2 regions of the Bacillus hominis genome follow, and region 2 is predicted to be linked to the other one. Evidence: a T-box and tRNA genes for the amino acid it is inferred to sense, from the RefSeq annotation. Region 2 holds a T-box; the other holds one or more tRNA genes.

Region 1 (6,618 bases), 3.3 Mb from region 2:
ACTGTTTAGCAAAAACACAGGTCTCTGCGAAGCCGTAAGGCGAAGTATAGGGGCTGACACCTGCCCGGTGCTGGAAGGTTAAGGAGAGGGGTTAGCGTAAGCGAAGCTCTGAACTGAAGCCCCAGTAAACGGCGGCCGTAACTATAACGGTCCTAAGGTAGCGAAATTCCTTGTCGGGTAAGTTCCGACCCGCACGAAAGGTGTAACGATTTGGGCACTGTCTCAACCAGAGACTCGGTGAAATTATAGTACCTGTGAAGATGCAGGTTACCCGCGACAGGACGGAAAGACCCCGTGGAGCTTTACTGTAGCCTGATATTGAATTTTGGTACAGTTTGTACAGGATAGGCGGGAGCCATTGAAACCGGAGCGCTAGCTTCGGTGGAGGCGCTGGTGGGATACCGCCCTGACTGTATTGAAATTCTAACCTACGGGTCTTATCGACCCGGGAGACAGTGTCAGGTGGGCAGTTTGACTGGGGCGGTCGCCTCCTAAAGTGTAACGGAGGCGCCCAAAGGTTCCCTCAGAATGGTTGGAAATCATTCGTAGAGTGCAAAGGCATAAGGGAGCTTGACTGCGAGACCTACAAGTCGAGCAGGGACGAAAGTCGGGCTTAGTGATCCGGTGGTTCCGCATGGAAGGGCCATCGCTCAACGGATAAAAGCTACCCCGGGGATAACAGGCTTATCTCCCCCAAGAGTCCACATCGACGGGGAGGTTTGGCACCTCGATGTCGGCTCATCGCATCCTGGGGCTGTAGTCGGTCCCAAGGGTTGGGCTGTTCGCCCATTAAAGCGGTACGCGAGCTGGGTTCAGAACGTCGTGAGACAGTTCGGTCCCTATCCGTCGTGGGCGTAGGAAATTTGAGAGGAGCTGTCCTTAGTACGAGAGGACCGGGATGGACGCACCGCTGGTGTACCAGTTGTTCTGCCAAGGGCATAGCTGGGTAGCTATGTGCGGAAGGGATAAGTGCTGAAAGCATCTAAGCATGAAGCCCCCCTCAAGATGAGATTTCCCATAGCGTAAGCTAGTAAGATCCCTGAAAGATGATCAGGTTGATAGGTTCGAGGTGGAAGCATGGTGACATGTGGAGCTGACGAATACTAATAGATCGAGGACTTAACCATATAATATGAAGCAACGTTATCTAGTTTTGAGAGAATATAAAAAACTTGTTGACTTTAAAAGTTAAATAAGTTAAAATGATTCTTGTCTTAAATGAATATAGTCTGGTAATGATGGCAGAGAGGTCACACCCGTTCCCATACCGAACACGGAAGTTAAGCTCTCTAGCGCCGATGGTAGTTGGGACCTTGTCCCTGTGAGAGTAGGACGTTGCCAGGCAAAATGGAGGATTAGCTCAGCTGGGAGAGCACCTGCCTTACAAGCAGGGGGTCGGCGGTTCGATCCCGTCATCCTCCACCATTTATGTCGGAGGGGTAGCGAAGTGGCTAAACGCGGCGGACTGTAAATCCGCTCCTTCGGGTTCGGCAGTTCGAATCTGCCCCCCTCCACCATTTCTTAATTATTGGGCTATAGCCAAGCGGTAAGGCAACGGACTTTGACTCCGTCATGCGCTGGTTCGAATCCAGCTAGCCCAGCCATTAAGAGCCATTAGCTCAGTTGGTAGAGCATCTGACTTTTAATCAGAGGGTCGAAGGTTCGAATCCTTCATGGCTCACCATTTTAACAAAATATGCGGGTGTGGCGGAATTGGCAGACGCACTAGACTTAGGATCTAGCGCCTTTGGCGTGGGGGTTCGACTCCCTTCACCCGCACTTTTAATAAAATAACTCATACATGTCTTGCGGAAGTAGTTCAGTGGTAGAATACAACCTTGCCAAGGTTGGGGTCGCGGGTTCGAATCCCGTCTTCCGCTCCAATTTTCAATATGATATGCCGGGGTGGCGGAACAGGCAGACGCACAGGACTTAAAATCCTGCGGTGGGTGACCACCGTGCGGGTTCGACCCCCGCCCTCGGCACCATATGCGCCCGTAGCTCAATTGGATAGAGCGTTTGACTACGGATCAAGAGGTTAGGGGTTCGACTCCTCTCGGGCGCGCTTTTATTAACGGGAAGTGGCTCAGCTTGGTAGAGCACCTGGTTTGGGACCAGGGGGTCGCAGGTTCAAATCCTGTCTTCCCGATTTTCCCAAAAACATGGGGCCTTAGCTCAGCTGGGAGAGCGCCTGCCTTGCACGCAGGAGGTCAGCGGTTCGATCCCGCTAGGCTCCACTTTATTTTTTATATGTCGGAGGTATACCCAAGTTCGGCTGAAGGGATCGGTCTTGAAAACCGACAGGCGGCGAGAGTCGCGCGGGGGTTCGAATCCCTCTACCTCCTCCATTTTTTAAAAAAGTGGTTTAGTTACATATAAAAATAAATAAGATATTAATTTTTCCTTCATGGAGGTATACCCAAGTTCGGCTGAAGGGATCGGTCTTGAAAACCGACAGGCGGCGAGAGTCGCGCGGGGGTTCGAATCCCTCTACCTCCTCCATTTATTTTTAAAACATAATATCGTCGCGGGGTGGAGCAGTACGGTAGCTCGTCGGGCTCATAACCCGAAGGTCGCAGGTTCAAATCCTGTCCCCGCAACCAATGGTCCCGTGGTGTAGTGGTTAACATGCCTGCCTGTCACGCAGGAGATCGCCGGTTCGACCCCGGTCGGGACCGCCATTTTATGTTGGCTCGGTAGCTCAGTCGGTAGAGCAGAGGACTGAAAATCCTCGTGTCGGCGGTTCGATTCCGTCCCGAGCCACCATTTTTTTATGCCGGCTTAGCTCAATTGGTAGAGCAACTGACTTGTAATCAGTAGGTTGGGGGTTCAAGTCCTCTAGCCGGCATCATTTAGGGGCATAGTTTAAAGGTAGAACTGAGGTCTCCAAAACCTCCAGTGTGGGTTCGATTCCTACTGCCCCTGTAAAGTATATGGGCCTATAGCTCAGCTGGTTAGAGCGCACGCCTGATAAGCGTGAGGTCGATGGTTCGAGTCCATTTAGGCCCACCATATATTCCGCAGTAGCTCAGTGGTAGAGCTATCGGCTGTTAACCGATCGGTCGTAGGTTCGAGTCCTACCTGCGGAGCCATGGCCCGTTGGTCAAGTGGTTAAGACACCGCCCTTTCACGGCGGTAACACGGGTTCGAATCCCGTACGGGTCATAAAAAAAAGAGTCAGCATATTGCTGACTCTTTTTTATTATGTATAAGCCTCTTTTTATCACCGTATTTTCCTGAAATAAATAAAGGGATTTAGGAAAAGCTATGGTATGTATTAAAAGGAGGAGATGAAAAATGACACAAGTTAGAGAACTTATGAGTACTCATATCGTACATTGTACACCGTTAGATAATGTATATGAGGCGGCTGTAAAAATGAAGGAAGAATCGGTTGGAATGATTCCTGTTATTGAAAATAAACAAGTTGTTGGGCTTGTTACTGATCGAGACTTAGTTGTTCGTGGGATTGCTGAAAAACATCCTGGATCTAATCAAATTACAAATGTAATGACAACAAACATTGTTTCAGTTTCTCCAGATGATTCTATTGAAAAAGCTACAGAGTTAATGGCACAATATCAAATTAGACGATTACCGGTAGTTGAGAGCGGTCAACTTGTTGGGATGCTAGCACTAGGTGATTTAGCTATAAGAAAATCAGCAGATGATCAAGCAGGGTTTGCTCTAAGTGAAATCTCGGAGCATACGGAATAAATTATGTATAAAGATCAGATACATTATTCTAGTATATATGGATTAAACTAATATATTAGCGTGATGTATCTGAGACATTATATAATAAGTATAGAGTCAATATTTTTGACAGTTTTTTTAAATTTTCCATTCCTAATTTTTAATAAGAGAAAAAATGATATACTGAGAGATATAAGTATTATGAGAGGTTTTGAATATAACAATATTTATTATTAATGATGTAATAATGAATTAATATTTCCTACATAGATAAAGTGAAACTTTAATTATTGGGGGTTTTGTCCATCCTCCAATGATTATTAGTTGAACCAATCGGGCTTTTACGGGCAGTTTTATCTCCCATCTAACTTCCTCGCATTCACTGAATTTTGAGGTGGGAGTCTTACTGCACGCAAATAGCGGGATAAAAAGGGAAGGGGAATTATATGAGGGCTGTACAGGGCGATCCAAATTGGAATTTGGTTACAGATACATATATAGAACCAAATAATTTCGCTGAGTTATTTTCTTTGCTTGTACCTTGTCATCCAAAAGGTGAAGGGAAAGAGCGAACTATATTAGTATGGAAAGAAAAAGAATTTTATAAAGAAGAAAATTTAGCGGCATTTATCGTATATGGCATGAATAAAGTAAAGAATTTACCGCAGTTTCATAAAGATGAAATTCCAACTCTAGTACGTATTCTTCGTTTATGTCAAGAGATTGGTTGGTATGAAGAGGCAAATGCTTTTATGATAACCCAAGGGCTAGATGAATTTGTCCAAACTTCATTGGAGTATGAAACATGGGATCTTTTGACGAAAGCAGTTGCTTTAAACTATTTAATTATTAAATATCGTATTGGTGAATTAACAGCTGAGGATGTAGAGATTTGGGATCGAGTTAAATTTAATGAGAAATGTATAACAGATTGCAAACATCTATTATCTCATAAAGAAGTATTGGAATTTACATTCTTTTATATGTGTAAGCGAGCGAAGCTACTGTCAAAAGAGCAATTAAATAGTGATATGATGAGTTTAGCAATGCATTGTAATACTTTTGTGTATGATTTATATACACATGACTTATTACGAAAGTATCGTAAGTGTACAGACTTTCTATCATATTATGGACCTAGTCAAGCAGTTTTAGCTTGTCAAAAAGCTGTACTTTCTCAAATTTCCGATCGATTAGACCCTTTAAAGACAACTCATGTAGATGATTATTTATATGTGATGAAAGAAATGATGGAGCATATGACGATAGGGGTAATGGATCGGTATGGTCATTTTATTGGAAAGTTACTATCGTATGTACCATTTTTCGAAATGATCCAAGTTCCACAACATGCATATTATTGTGAAGAATTACTGTATATTTGTAAGGGAATTGAATACAAAGAAGAAATACTACGCAATTATATATTTATACAATTACATGATTGTTTACCATCATTCTTTAAACTATTTCTTAAAAATAAGCGTTATGCAACGATTCATGATATTCTTTTCTATTGGTGCGACGATGAACAAAGAATGAGCTTAGAGAAAAAATATAATCTTAGTTTTATTTATGAAAAATACGCTTGTGGATAAACCATATTTTACATATTAAAAATTAATATAAATTAAAAAAGGATCTCAAGTTTATGTGAGATCCTTTTTTGTTAGTAAAACAAGGAGAAAGTAACTAAGATAAGAAATAACATTCCATAAAGGAGAAATTGTGCAGTATAACTTCCTTGTATACCAAAAAAAGTATTCATTTTTTTATATAAATTCAATATATATTGAATTGGATTATCTTTGAAAGATTGGTACACAGTGTCTCCTCTTTCTAAGCTTCTTGTTCATGTTTTTGGTTATTAGGAACATTAACGTATCTAGCTATGAATAATAAAACACCTATAAAGAATACAGGAAGTACGGTAGATAAATAAAAACCATTACTAATTATATTTGTTATAAGAGCACTCAAAAGAAAAATTGCATTATAAATATGGGCAATTTTTTGTTTTAGCCGCATTTGTAATGCTTCCATAATGATTTCTAAAGCAACAAAAGCAATAATAATAGATAAAAATACAGTGTTCGTATTATAAATGACTAGACAACAGATTAAACCTAAAAAGGCCAGGTATTCAATAAAGAGAGGTATATCGCGTGGCATAAAATTTACCTAACTAAATATGGCAGTGGGTTCACTGCATTTGTTTTTTCAAAATTCCATTCCCCATTATGTAATTCAAAATGGAGATGTTGCCCGTATGAATGACCTGTGTTTCCCATATGACCTACTAATTGTCCAGTTTGTACTTGATCACCAGTTTGTACAGTGCGATCCTTCATATGAGCATAAACTGTTGTATATAATTTCCCATTTATTTGATGGGCGATGAACACGACATTGCCGTAGCTAGCTGAATAATAAGATTTCACAACTTTACCTGCAGCAGCAGCTTGAATAGAGACATTTCCTTGTGCTGCTATATCTATACCATAATGCATTTGCTCCCAGCGCATATCAAAAGTGGAGCTGATTTTCCCTTGAGTAGGGAATTTGAAAACTGCTGGGATTGATGAAGGTTGAGCTGTTTTAGCTTGTGCTTGATTTTGATTTTGCACTACATAGTGTTTTGCTACATATCCGTATCCTGTGCCAAAACGAATTTTATACCAAGTACCTACCGTTTCTACTACTTGTACTTGTGTACCACTTTGTAATGAGCCAAGTAGAGTGCTACTTGTACTAGCGTTGCTACGTACATTTAATTTTGGTGTTGCAACAGTATAAGAAGGAGAACCTTGTACAGTTACACCTTTTACTAGAGGTGTGGATCCATTAGATACAAATGTTTTTTGTACGTATCCAATTTGACCGTTATGTAATATTTTGTACCAATCCCCTTGTTCACCTTGA
Region 2 (10,610 bases):
TGTTATTGTATTTGGTTTACCTGCTGAAAAGGACGAAGTTGGATCATCGGCATATTGTGAGCATGGAATTGTACAGCGTGCAATTAAGCAAATTAAAGATGAGTTCTCAGAGCTAGTAGTAGTTGCAGATACATGTTTATGTCAATTCACAAGCCATGGTCATTGCGGTGTTATTGAAGATGGCGTTATTTTAAATGATGAGTCTCTTGCAGTTCTTGCAAAAACAGCTGTAAGTCAAGCGAAAGCAGGGGCAGACATTATTGCACCATCTAACATGATGGATGGATTCGTAACAGCAATTCGTCATGCATTAGATGAAAATGGTTTCGCGCACGTACCAGTTATGTCGTACGCTGTGAAATATTCATCAGCATTTTATGGACCATTCCGTGATGCTGCGCACGGTGCACCACAATTTGGAGACCGTAAAACATATCAAATGGACCCAGCAAACCGTATGGAAGCATTCCGTGAAGCAGAATCAGATGTAATGGAAGGGGCAGATTTCTTAATTGTAAAGCCAGCTCTTTCTTACTTAGATATCGTTCGTGATGTGAAAAATAACTTTAATTTACCAGTCGTTGCTTATAACGTAAGTGGTGAATATTCGATGATTAAAGCGGCGGCGCAAAATGGTTGGATTAATGAAAAAGAAGTTGTACTTGAAAAATTAATTAGCATGAAACGCGCAGGAGCTGACTTGATTATTACGTATCATGCAAAAGATGCAGCAAGATGGTTACAAGAAGGAGGCGCTAAATAATGAAAAAGTTTGATAAGTCGATTGCCGCGTTTGAAGAGGCACAAAATTTAATGCCGGGCGGCGTAAACAGCCCTGTTCGTGCCTTTAAATCTGTCGGTATGAATCCATTGTTTATGGAGCGTGGAAAAGGCTCTAAAGTATATGATATCGATGGGAATGAATACATCGATTACGTATTATCGTGGGGACCTTTAATTCATGGTCATGCGAACGACCGTGTTGTTGAGGCTTTAAAAGCTGTTGCTGAAAAAGGAACAAGCTTCGGTGCACCAACAGAAATTGAAAATAAATTAGCGCAGCTTGTTATTGAGCGTGTACCATCAATTGAGATTGTACGTATGGTTAACTCTGGAACAGAAGCGACAATGAGTGCACTTCGTTTAGCTCGAGGTTATACAGGACGTAACAAAATTTTGAAATTCATTGGTTGTTACCATGGTCATGGCGATTCGTTATTAATTAAAGCAGGTTCTGGTGTGGCGACGCTAGGTTTACCAGATAGCCCTGGTGTACCAGAAGGTGTAGCACAAAATACGATTACAGTAGCGTATAACGATTTAGAAAGTGTAAAATATGCTTTCGAACAATTCGGTGATGACATCGCTTGTATAATTGTAGAACCAGTGGCAGGGAATATGGGTGTTGTTCCTCCGCAACCAGGGTTTTTAGAAGGACTTCGTGAAGTGACAGAGCAAAACGGTGCACTACTTATTTTTGATGAAGTAATGACAGGATTCCGTGTTGCTTATAATTGTGGACAAGGTTACTACGGCGTAACTCCTGACTTAACTTGTTTAGGTAAAGTAATTGGTGGTGGCTTGCCAGTAGGAGCATACGGTGGTAAGGCAGAGATTATGCGTCAAGTTGCACCAAGCGGACCGATTTACCAAGCAGGAACATTATCGGGTAATCCACTTGCAATGACAGCAGGTTATGAAACGTTAGTGCAGTTAACGCCAGAATCATATGTGGAATTTGAGCGTAAAGCAGAAATGTTAGAGGCTGGACTACGTAAGGCAGCTGAAAAGCATAATATCCCGCATCACATTAATCGTGCAGGTTCTATGATTGGTATTTTCTTTACAGATGAGCAGGTTATTAATTATGATGCAGCAAAATCTTCAAACTTAGAATTCTTTGCAGCTTACTATCGTGAAATGGTAGAACAAGGTGTATTTTTACCACCTTCTCAATTTGAAGGCTTATTCTTATCAACAGCACATAGTGATACAGATATTGAGGCGACAATTGCGGCGGCTGAAATTGCAATGTCAAAATTAAAAGCATAATTTCTTAGAAAAAATCGCTTTCCATTAGGGGAGCGATTTTTTTTATTCATAAAGTAGCCTTAGGGAACATAAATCTGTAATGACATATAGTTTGGGAGGGGGAAAAGAAGTGGCAACAGATCATTCATTACGATTTTCGTTAAAAGAATCTGTTTGGTTCCAAAAGGGACAGGAAGTCGAAGAACTTTTGTCAATTTCGTTAGATCCAGACGTTGAGATAGAGGAGCTTGATCATGAAGTTATCGTGAGAGGGCAATTAGATTTAACGGGAGAGTACGTTGCAAGGCAAGATGATTCAGCTTATTCATTAAGAGAGCTATCACCAGCAAAGGCAATTGATTATGTAGAAACAAGGGAGGACGGGGTTAATGAACTTGTCCATTCCTTTCCGCTCGAAATATCAATTCCAAGAAATCGAGTGAAAGTAATTGAAGAATTATATGTATCAATCGAGGAATTTGATTATGAATTAAAGGAAAATGGTTGCTTACAATTGTTAGCGGATATATCTATTACAGGTTTATGTGACGAGGAAAGAACCGAGGATGAAGAGGAAGAGGCGGCGTATGCCGAGTTAGAGGATGTTTCAGCTGAAGAGGATGAGAATAGACCTGCGCCGCACGAAGAAGTACCAGCCTATAAAGAATCAGATGGATGGGAAGATTATGCATTTGAACCGTTTCAGCTAGAAGAAAGAAAAGAGCAAGAAATAGAAGAAGAGGAATTAGAAGAACATGAATTTGCGGGGCGTGAAGAGGAGAAAGAAACGACGCCACAATTTGAATTGTTCGGGCGAAAAAATTTCAAGAAAGAAAAAGCGAAAAAGCAGGAAGAGCCAGAGGAAGAGGCATATTCACAGCGAGATGAAAATGCACTTTATTTAACGAAATTATTTACGAAAGAACCAGAAGAAGAATTTACGAAGTTAAGAATGTACTTCGTACAAGAAGGAGATACAATTGAAGCTGTTGCAGAACGTTATGAAACGACTGTACAAAACTTACATCGTGTAAATCAATCAGAAGATATATATTTAACTACAGGGCAAATTATATATATTCCTGTTTCAAAAGCAAAGGCGAAATAAGTGAGTGAGTTTTTTCACTCACCTCTTTTCTTTTCCTAGAAGCTATGTTTTGAATAAGAAAGGGTTATTCGTATGGATATTGAATTACGAAATCGCTATGAACCCATTGTGAGGCAATATAGATTGGACACTCAGCATATGGAAGAGCACGGAAGTGTAATGAAAATTTATACGAATCAAGGTCCGTATGCGTTAAAGAAAATACAAGATAGAAAATTAGAGCGGAATAATTTTTTGCACCATATTCAATATTTGAAGGAGAAAGGTTTTTCTAATTATGTACCTATCTATCATGCGACGGACGGGAATTATGTTTTAAGTGATGGGACGTATAGTTATTATTTAATGCCTTGGTTAGAACGTGCGGAAGGAAATGGCGAAGATAATGATCAATACCATAAGATGTTTCAAACGCTCGGGACGTTGCATCAAAAAACGGTAAAAGAGGAGACATATACAGAAGAAGATTTAGAAAAACATTATACGAATATATCCGACCGTTGGGAAAATGATGGTGAGATGTTAGAAGAGTTTCTTGTAGAATCTGAAGCGAAGTGGTATATGTCTCCATTTGAATTACAATATTGTACGTATTATCACCATGTTATGAGAGCGCGTGAGTTCGCAACGAAGCAATTAAATGAATGGCATGATGCGATGAAAGAAAAGGAAACAACACGTACTACTTTCGTTCATGGGAATGTATCGCTTAATCATTTCTTATTTGATTATGAGCGAAACGGCTATTTTATTAGTTTAGAAAAATCGCAGTTTGCAACGCCTGTGCAAGATATAGTAGGTTTTTATTCTCGGTCTTTAAACACATATCCAATTGCACGGAGTGACCGCTTTGAATGGTATCAAATGTATCAAAAAAATTTCCCGTTTACGAAAGAGGAGCAGCTTCTTATGTTTGCGTATATGACGTACCCGTCGCATTTTATTCGGCAAATTCAGTCGTATACGAAAAGAAGAAAGAGTCGTAATGAAGAAAATGAGCTCCGCGGGGTGAAAAATCTGCAACAATCGCATTGGCTCGTTAGCAATACAGAATATTTCCTTTCGCAATTACAAGCTGCCCAGCAAGGGAACGGATAAAGTGAAACTTTAATCAGTGGGGGTTTTGTTCATCCCATACTGATTATTAGCCTTCACCAATCGGGCGTTTACGGGTAGCGGTGATTCCGCCTAACTCCTTTGCTTCAGCCTGATTTTGAGGTGGGGGTCTTATTGCCCGCAAATAGCGGGATAAAGAAGATAAGTAGGGAGCACCCTGCTTGTCTTTTTTTGTGGGATAAAAGCCGTAGTTTCAAATTTATCTTGACGAATAAGGTTTCGTTTTTTACACTATTGTATATAATAATTAACAATCATATAAATGCATTGAAGGGGAAGAGTATAACATGAAACGTCTTCAGAGAGGAGAATCATTAGCTGGGAGATTCTCTAGATAGTTATGTTAGAAGGTAGCCCTGGAGCATCTTTTCTGAACGGAATAGTTCTCATTAGGAAAAGACGGATTTGTCCGTTATCAAATTAAGAGTATAAGCAAATTCTGAATTTGTTTGTAAATAAAGGTGGTACCGCGATGTCCCTCGTCCTTTTTTGGATGAGGGGCATTTTTTATTTTAAGGAGGGAAAATAATGTCAAACACGGAAAAGAATTTACCAACTAAATATGATCATATGTCCGTTGAAGAAGGCCTTTACAAGTGGTGGCTTGAAGGCAAATATTTCGAAGCAACAGGAGACGAGAAGAAACAACCGTATACAATTGTAATTCCACCTCCGAACGTAACTGGTAAGTTACACTTAGGTCATGCTTGGGATACAACTCTTCAAGATATTTTAACTCGTACGAAGCGTATGCAAGGTTACGATGTACTGTGGCTTCCAGGAATGGACCATGCTGGTATCGCAACACAAGCGAAAGTAGAAGGGAAACTTCGTGAAGAAGGTATTTCACGTTACGATCTTGGCCGTGAGAAATTCCTTGAAAAAGCTTGGGAATGGAAAGAAGAATACGCTTCTCACATTCGTCAACAATGGGGGAAAGTTGGTTTAGGACTAGACTATTCTCGTGAACGCTTCACATTAGACGAAGGTTTATCTGATGCGGTTAATAAAGTATTCGTTCAATTATATGAAAAAGGCTTAATTTACCGTGGTGAGTATATTATCAACTGGGATCCAGCAACACGCACAGCTCTTTCTGATATTGAAGTAATTCATAAAGAAGTTCAAGGTGCATTTTACCATATGAACTATCCGTTAACAGACGGTTCAGGTCACATTCGTCTTGCAACAACTCGTCCAGAAACGATGCTTGGTGATACAGCAGTAGCGGTTCATCCAGAAGACGATCGTTACAAACATTTAATCGGAAAAACAGTTACACTTCCAATCGTAGGCCGTGAGATTCCGATTATTGCTGATGAGTATGTAGAAAAAGACTTCGGAACAGGCGTTGTAAAAATTACACCAGCTCATGATCCGAATGACTTTGAGGTAGGTAATCGTCATGACTTACCACGCATCTTAGTAATGAACGAAGATGGATCGATGAACGAAAAAGCTGGTAAGTATAACGGTATGGATCGTTTCGAATGCCGTAAAGAGTTAGTAAAAGACTTACAAGAAGCTGGCGTATTAGTAGAAATCGAGCCTCATATGCACTCAGTAGGTCATAGTGAGCGTAGCGGTGCAGTTGTTGAGCCTTACTTATCAACACAATGGTTCGTAAAAATGGCTCCACTTGCAGAAAAAGCGGTAGAACTTCAACAAAAAGAAGAAGAAAAAGTAACGTTCGTACCAGAGCGTTTCGAAAACACATACTTACGCTGGATGGAAAACATTCACGACTGGTGTATTTCTCGTCAATTATGGTGGGGACACCGCATTCCAGCTTGGTATCATAAAGAAACTGGTGAAGTATACGTAGGTACAGAAGCACCAGCGGATATTGAAAACTGGAATCAAGATAACGACGTACTTGATACATGGTTCAGTTCAGCATTATGGCCGTTCTCAACACTTGGCTGGCCGGATGAAGATTCAGCAGACTTTAAACGATACTATTCAACAGATGCTTTAGTAACTGGTTATGATATTATCTTCTTCTGGGTATCTCGTATGATTTTCCAAGGTTTAGAGTTTACAGGAGAGCGTCCATTTAAAGATGTATTAATTCACGGTTTAGTTCGTGATGAGCAAGGACGTAAAATGAGTAAATCTCTTGGTAACGGTATTGATCCGATGGATGTTATCGAGAAGTACGGTGCAGATGCAATGCGTTACTTCTTATCAACAGGAAGTGCACCAGGTCAAGATTTACGCTTCAGCATGGAGAAAGTAGAATCTACTTGGAACTTCATTAATAAAATTTGGAACGCATCACGTTTCGTATTAATGAACATGGATGACATGAAGTATGAAGAAATCGATTTAACTGGTGAAAAATCAGTTGCAGATAAGTGGATTTTAACTCGCTTAAACGAAACAATCGAAAGTGTAACACGTAACATGGATAAATATGAGTTCGGTGAAGCTGGTCGTTCATTATACAACTTCATTTGGGATGATTTCTGTGACTGGTACATCGAAATGGCGAAACTTCCACTATACGGTGAAGATGAAGCAGCTAAGAAAACAACTCGTTCTATTTTAGCTTACGTATTAGACCAAACAATGCGTCTATTACACCCATTCATGCCATTCGTAACAGAGAAAATTTGGCAACATTTACCGCATGAAGGTGAGTCTATTACAGTAGCGGCATGGCCAACAGTTCGCGAAGATTTACAAGATACAGAAGCGGCAGCAGAAATGCACCTTCTAGTTGATATCATTCGCTCTGTTCGTAACATTCGTGCAGAAGTAAATACGCCAATGAGCAAAAAAGTTCAAATGCAAATTAAAGCAAAAGATGAGGCTGTACTTGCTCAACTTACGAAAAACAGCTCTTACATTGAGCGTTTCTGTAATCCAAGTGAATTAACAATTAAAACAGATTTACAAGCACCAGAAAAGTCGATGACTGCAATCGTATCAGGTGCGGAGTTATTCTTACCGTTAGCTGATCTTATCAATCTTGATGAAGAGAGAGCGCGTCTTGAAAAAGAATTTGAGAAGTTCGATAAAGAAGTAGAACGTGTACAGAAGAAACTTTCAAACCAAGGTTTCGTAGCGAAAGCTCCTGCAGCAGTTATTGAGGGAGAGCGTGCGAAAGAGCAAGATTACCTAGAAAAACGTGAAGCAGTTCGCCAACGTCTAGCAGATCTTGAGAAATAAAATGTTTTTTAGAGACTCACTATATTGGTGAGTCTCTTTTCTTTGCGTATAATAGAATGATGAAGGTTTTTTGAAAGGGGAAAAGCATACGTGATACATACATACGAAGAAGCGATAGGATGGATTCATAGTCGATTGAAATTTGGAATTAAGCCAGGATTAGAAAGAATGAGATGGATGCTAGAAGAGCTCGGAAATCCAGAGCGTCATATAAAATGCGTTCATCTTGCTGGTACAAATGGAAAAGGTTCAACTTTAACATACATGCGATATATGCTAGAAGGTGCGAAATATAAGGTAGGAACGTTTACTTCTCCTTATATCGAAACATTTAATGAGCGTATTAGTGTAAACGGAACGCCAATTGCAGATGAAGAGATTGCAGAACTTGTAAATATGGTAAAGCCAGTCGTTGAAAAATTAGATGAGACGGACTTAGGAGAAGCGACTGAGTTTGAAATTATTACAGTAATGGCAATTTGTTATTTCGGTAAAGTTAATTTCTGTGATGTTGTTTTATTTGAAACGGGGCTTGGGGGAAGATTTGATTCTACAAATGTTATTCATCCGGTTCTCACGATTATTACGAATATTGGTCACGATCATATGCATATTTTAGGCAATACACTAGGAGAAATTGCATATGAAAAGGCAGGAATTATTAAGTCTGGTGTTCCAGTTATTACTGGTGTGAAAAATGAAGAAGCATTACAAGTAATTCAAAAGGTTGCTAAGGAAAATCATGCAAGCTTATATGAACTTGGAAAACAGTTTACAACATTACATAAACAGTCAAACGAAGATGGAGAACAGTTTGGTTTTACTTGTCCTTTCGCTGCATTTGAAGATGTGCAAATCTCAATGAAAGGTATTCACCAAGTAGGAAATGCAGCATTAGCACTTATGGCAGTGATGTACCTGAAAACATATGTATCATTTTTAATTGAAGAAGAAGAAATAAGAACTGGATTACATGAAGCGTATTGGATTGGACGATTTGAAAAGTTGCAAAGTAATCCAGATATTATTATAGATGGTGCTCATAATCCAGAAGGTATTGAAAGTCTTGTGAAAACGGTAGAGGCACATTACAAAGATAAAAATGTAATAGTTTTATTTACTGCCCTTGGTGATAAACAATTGCATAACATGGTAGGTCAATTAGAAACTATTGCCGATGAAATTATTTTTACAACATTCGCCTTTGATCGTGCTATTTCTGCTGACAAGCTTGCATCGTATTCGCAAAAAGAATCAAAATTAGTTTTTGAAAATTGGAAAGAGGCAATTGATACAAGGGTTGAAATGATAGGAGAAAATGATGTCTTTATCATAACGGGTTCTCTTTATTTCATTTCTGAAGTTCGAAAATATATTCGCGAAAAAAACTAGATAGTCTTTGCTATCTAGTTTTTTTGTTCTACAAATGAAGTCAAATGCATACATATAAGATAATTATATAGGATAATTTGGCGAATTTCTCTGACAAATATCTCGTTTTTTTGTGAAATGAATATGATATGATGCGGACAACGATAAGAGGTGAGGTGTGAGTGTATGGACAAGCAATCACGAACGATCTCAGTGAAAGTGAATGGAACAGAAGCGAAGTATGAGGAAAAGAAGAAAGATGAATTTGACTGGATGGTAGTAGAAAGTGAGAGACTGCAAAACGTCGTTCCGTTTCAAAAAGCGAAATCAATGTCTATGGAAAAATACCGAAAGAAGTGGAGTAATACATTAATTGCAATTGTTGCAACTGCGATTATTATTGGTACGGCGTTGGGAATGGGAATGCTTCATGTCACTGGACAAGGGACGACAGGAGGAAGCGAGGTAACAGCTTCGAAACAGACGGGGAATGAAGAAGCTAAGGTGGGGGGAACGGCAGAACAAACACCAGCACCAAAAGAGGAAAAACAAAAAGCACAGGTAGGAACGACATTAGATCCGATGAAATTATTTTTTGTTCAAGGAGGGATTTATTCTTCCGAGGAAAAGGGACAGGCCGCTCTTGAAGAATGGAAAGGTAATGGGGGCGTTGCAGCTTTGAAACCGAGCGGTGATAAGTATGCATTAGTTGTTGGTATTACGAGCGATGAACAGGCTGTTAATCAATTAATAGATCAATATAAGCAAGATGGTGTTTCAGTTTTGAAAAAAAATTGGGATATTACAGATAAAGCATTGCTCAAAAATGATAAAGAAGTAGGAATGTTTTTAGTGAAAGTACAGCCATTATATACTCATTTAGCAAAGTATGTGTCCAGCGTACAAACTAGTGGGAAAAGTAATCCAAAAGATGTAGAGGCGATTGAAAAAGAGTGGAAAGCTATTGAAAAGGAAGGAAAGAGTATGAAGCGTGAAGATGCGAAGAAGCTTTATACGTATACGTCAGTAGCGGTGCAAACGATTAAAGAGGGAAAGAGTGATAAGGAATCTGTAGCTAAATTAAATCAAGTTATTATTGATGGATTACTTTCGTACGAAAAAATGGTTTCACAAAAAGTAAAATAATAAGATAATAAGATGAAGGAGAAAGAAGTACATATACTTCTTTCTTTTCTTTTGAATTTAGAGCAAAGTGCATTCTATATGGGCAGAATATAATCGTGTTTAAAAAGAACTATTATTTTGTTTAGAGAAAATGATATTTCTAGAATTTGTGGGGAAACTATTCCTTTGATACGATTGATTTGAATTATTCTGCTTCATGTGAGAAGGGAAGGAGAAAATATGAGGAAAATTATTTTAGCTTCAGGATCACCTAGGAGGAAGGAACTGCTTGAATTAGCTGATGTGCCATTTGAAATCGTTGTTAGTGAAGTAGAAGAGACGATTGGCGCATATTCATCACCTTCGGATATTGTTATGTCGCTTGCTTTGCAAAAAGCATCTGCTGTGGCAGAAAACCATAGTGATCACGTTGTACTAGGTGCAGATACAATTGTTACATATGATTCGCGAATTCTTGGAAAGCCGTCTAATGAGGCTGAGGCGAAAGAAATGTTACGATTATTATCGGGGAAAACACACGAAGTATACACAGGTGTTGCAATTATATCGAAAGAAAAAACAGTAACTTTTTATGAACGTACAGAAGTAACATTTTGGGAATTAACAGAAGAGGAAATAGACGTATACGTTGCATCGAAGGAACCACTTGATAAAGCAGGAAGCT

Evidence for each region. A T-box is a leader RNA that pairs with one kind of tRNA and senses whether it is charged. The one in region 2 lies ahead of QUF93_RS23670 (valine--tRNA ligase), so its partner is inferred to be a tRNA-Val.
Region 1: it has a tRNA-Val gene. The T-box ahead of QUF93_RS23670 (valine--tRNA ligase) is inferred to sense a tRNA for this amino acid. The anticodon was not compared.

The regions. Positions count from the first base shown of each region.
Region 1 is NZ_JAUCFS010000005.1:712,546-719,163, forward strand. It holds rRNA gene QUF93_RS06000 (23S ribosomal RNA) at 1-1,127, shown strand, start outside; rRNA gene rrf (5S ribosomal RNA) at 1,229-1,344, shown strand; tRNA gene QUF93_RS06010 (tRNA-Val) at 1,350-1,425, shown strand; tRNA gene QUF93_RS06015 (tRNA-Tyr) at 1,434-1,517, shown strand; tRNA gene QUF93_RS06020 (tRNA-Gln) at 1,530-1,604, shown strand; tRNA gene QUF93_RS06025 (tRNA-Lys) at 1,609-1,684, shown strand; tRNA gene QUF93_RS06030 (tRNA-Leu) at 1,699-1,779, shown strand; tRNA gene QUF93_RS06035 (tRNA-Gly) at 1,809-1,883, shown strand; tRNA gene QUF93_RS06040 (tRNA-Leu) at 1,900-1,988, shown strand; tRNA gene QUF93_RS06045 (tRNA-Arg) at 1,992-2,065, shown strand; tRNA gene QUF93_RS06050 (tRNA-Pro) at 2,076-2,149, shown strand; tRNA gene QUF93_RS06055 (tRNA-Ala) at 2,165-2,237, shown strand; tRNA gene QUF93_RS06060 (tRNA-Ser) at 2,256-2,348, shown strand; tRNA gene QUF93_RS06065 (tRNA-Ser) at 2,410-2,502, shown strand; tRNA gene QUF93_RS06070 (tRNA-Met) at 2,527-2,603, shown strand; tRNA gene QUF93_RS06075 (tRNA-Asp) at 2,606-2,681, shown strand; tRNA gene QUF93_RS06080 (tRNA-Phe) at 2,691-2,766, shown strand; tRNA gene QUF93_RS06085 (tRNA-Thr) at 2,776-2,848, shown strand; tRNA gene QUF93_RS06090 (tRNA-Trp) at 2,855-2,925, shown strand; tRNA gene QUF93_RS06095 (tRNA-Ile) at 2,936-3,012, shown strand; tRNA gene QUF93_RS06100 (tRNA-Asn) at 3,018-3,092, shown strand; tRNA gene QUF93_RS06105 (tRNA-Glu) at 3,094-3,165, shown strand; gene QUF93_RS06110 (CBS domain-containing protein) at 3,298-3,717, shown strand; gene QUF93_RS06115 (DUF3965 domain-containing protein) at 4,143-5,294, shown strand; gene QUF93_RS06120 (hypothetical protein) at 5,536-5,868, opposite strand; gene QUF93_RS06125 (SH3 domain-containing M23 family metallopeptidase) at 5,874-6,618, opposite strand, start outside.
Region 2 is NZ_JAUCFS010000005.1:4,049,669-4,060,278, reverse strand. It holds gene hemB (porphobilinogen synthase) at 1-763, shown strand, start outside; gene hemL (glutamate-1-semialdehyde 2,1-aminomutase) at 763-2,052, shown strand; gene spoVID (stage VI sporulation protein D) at 2,132-3,139, shown strand; gene ysxE (spore coat protein YsxE) at 3,212-4,237, shown strand; T-box leader at 4,514-4,745, shown strand; gene QUF93_RS23670 (valine--tRNA ligase) at 4,784-7,429, shown strand; gene QUF93_RS23665 (bifunctional folylpolyglutamate synthase/dihydrofolate synthase) at 7,520-8,821, shown strand; gene QUF93_RS23660 (stage II sporulation protein B) at 8,987-9,946, shown strand; gene QUF93_RS23655 (Maf family protein) at 10,166-10,610, shown strand, end outside.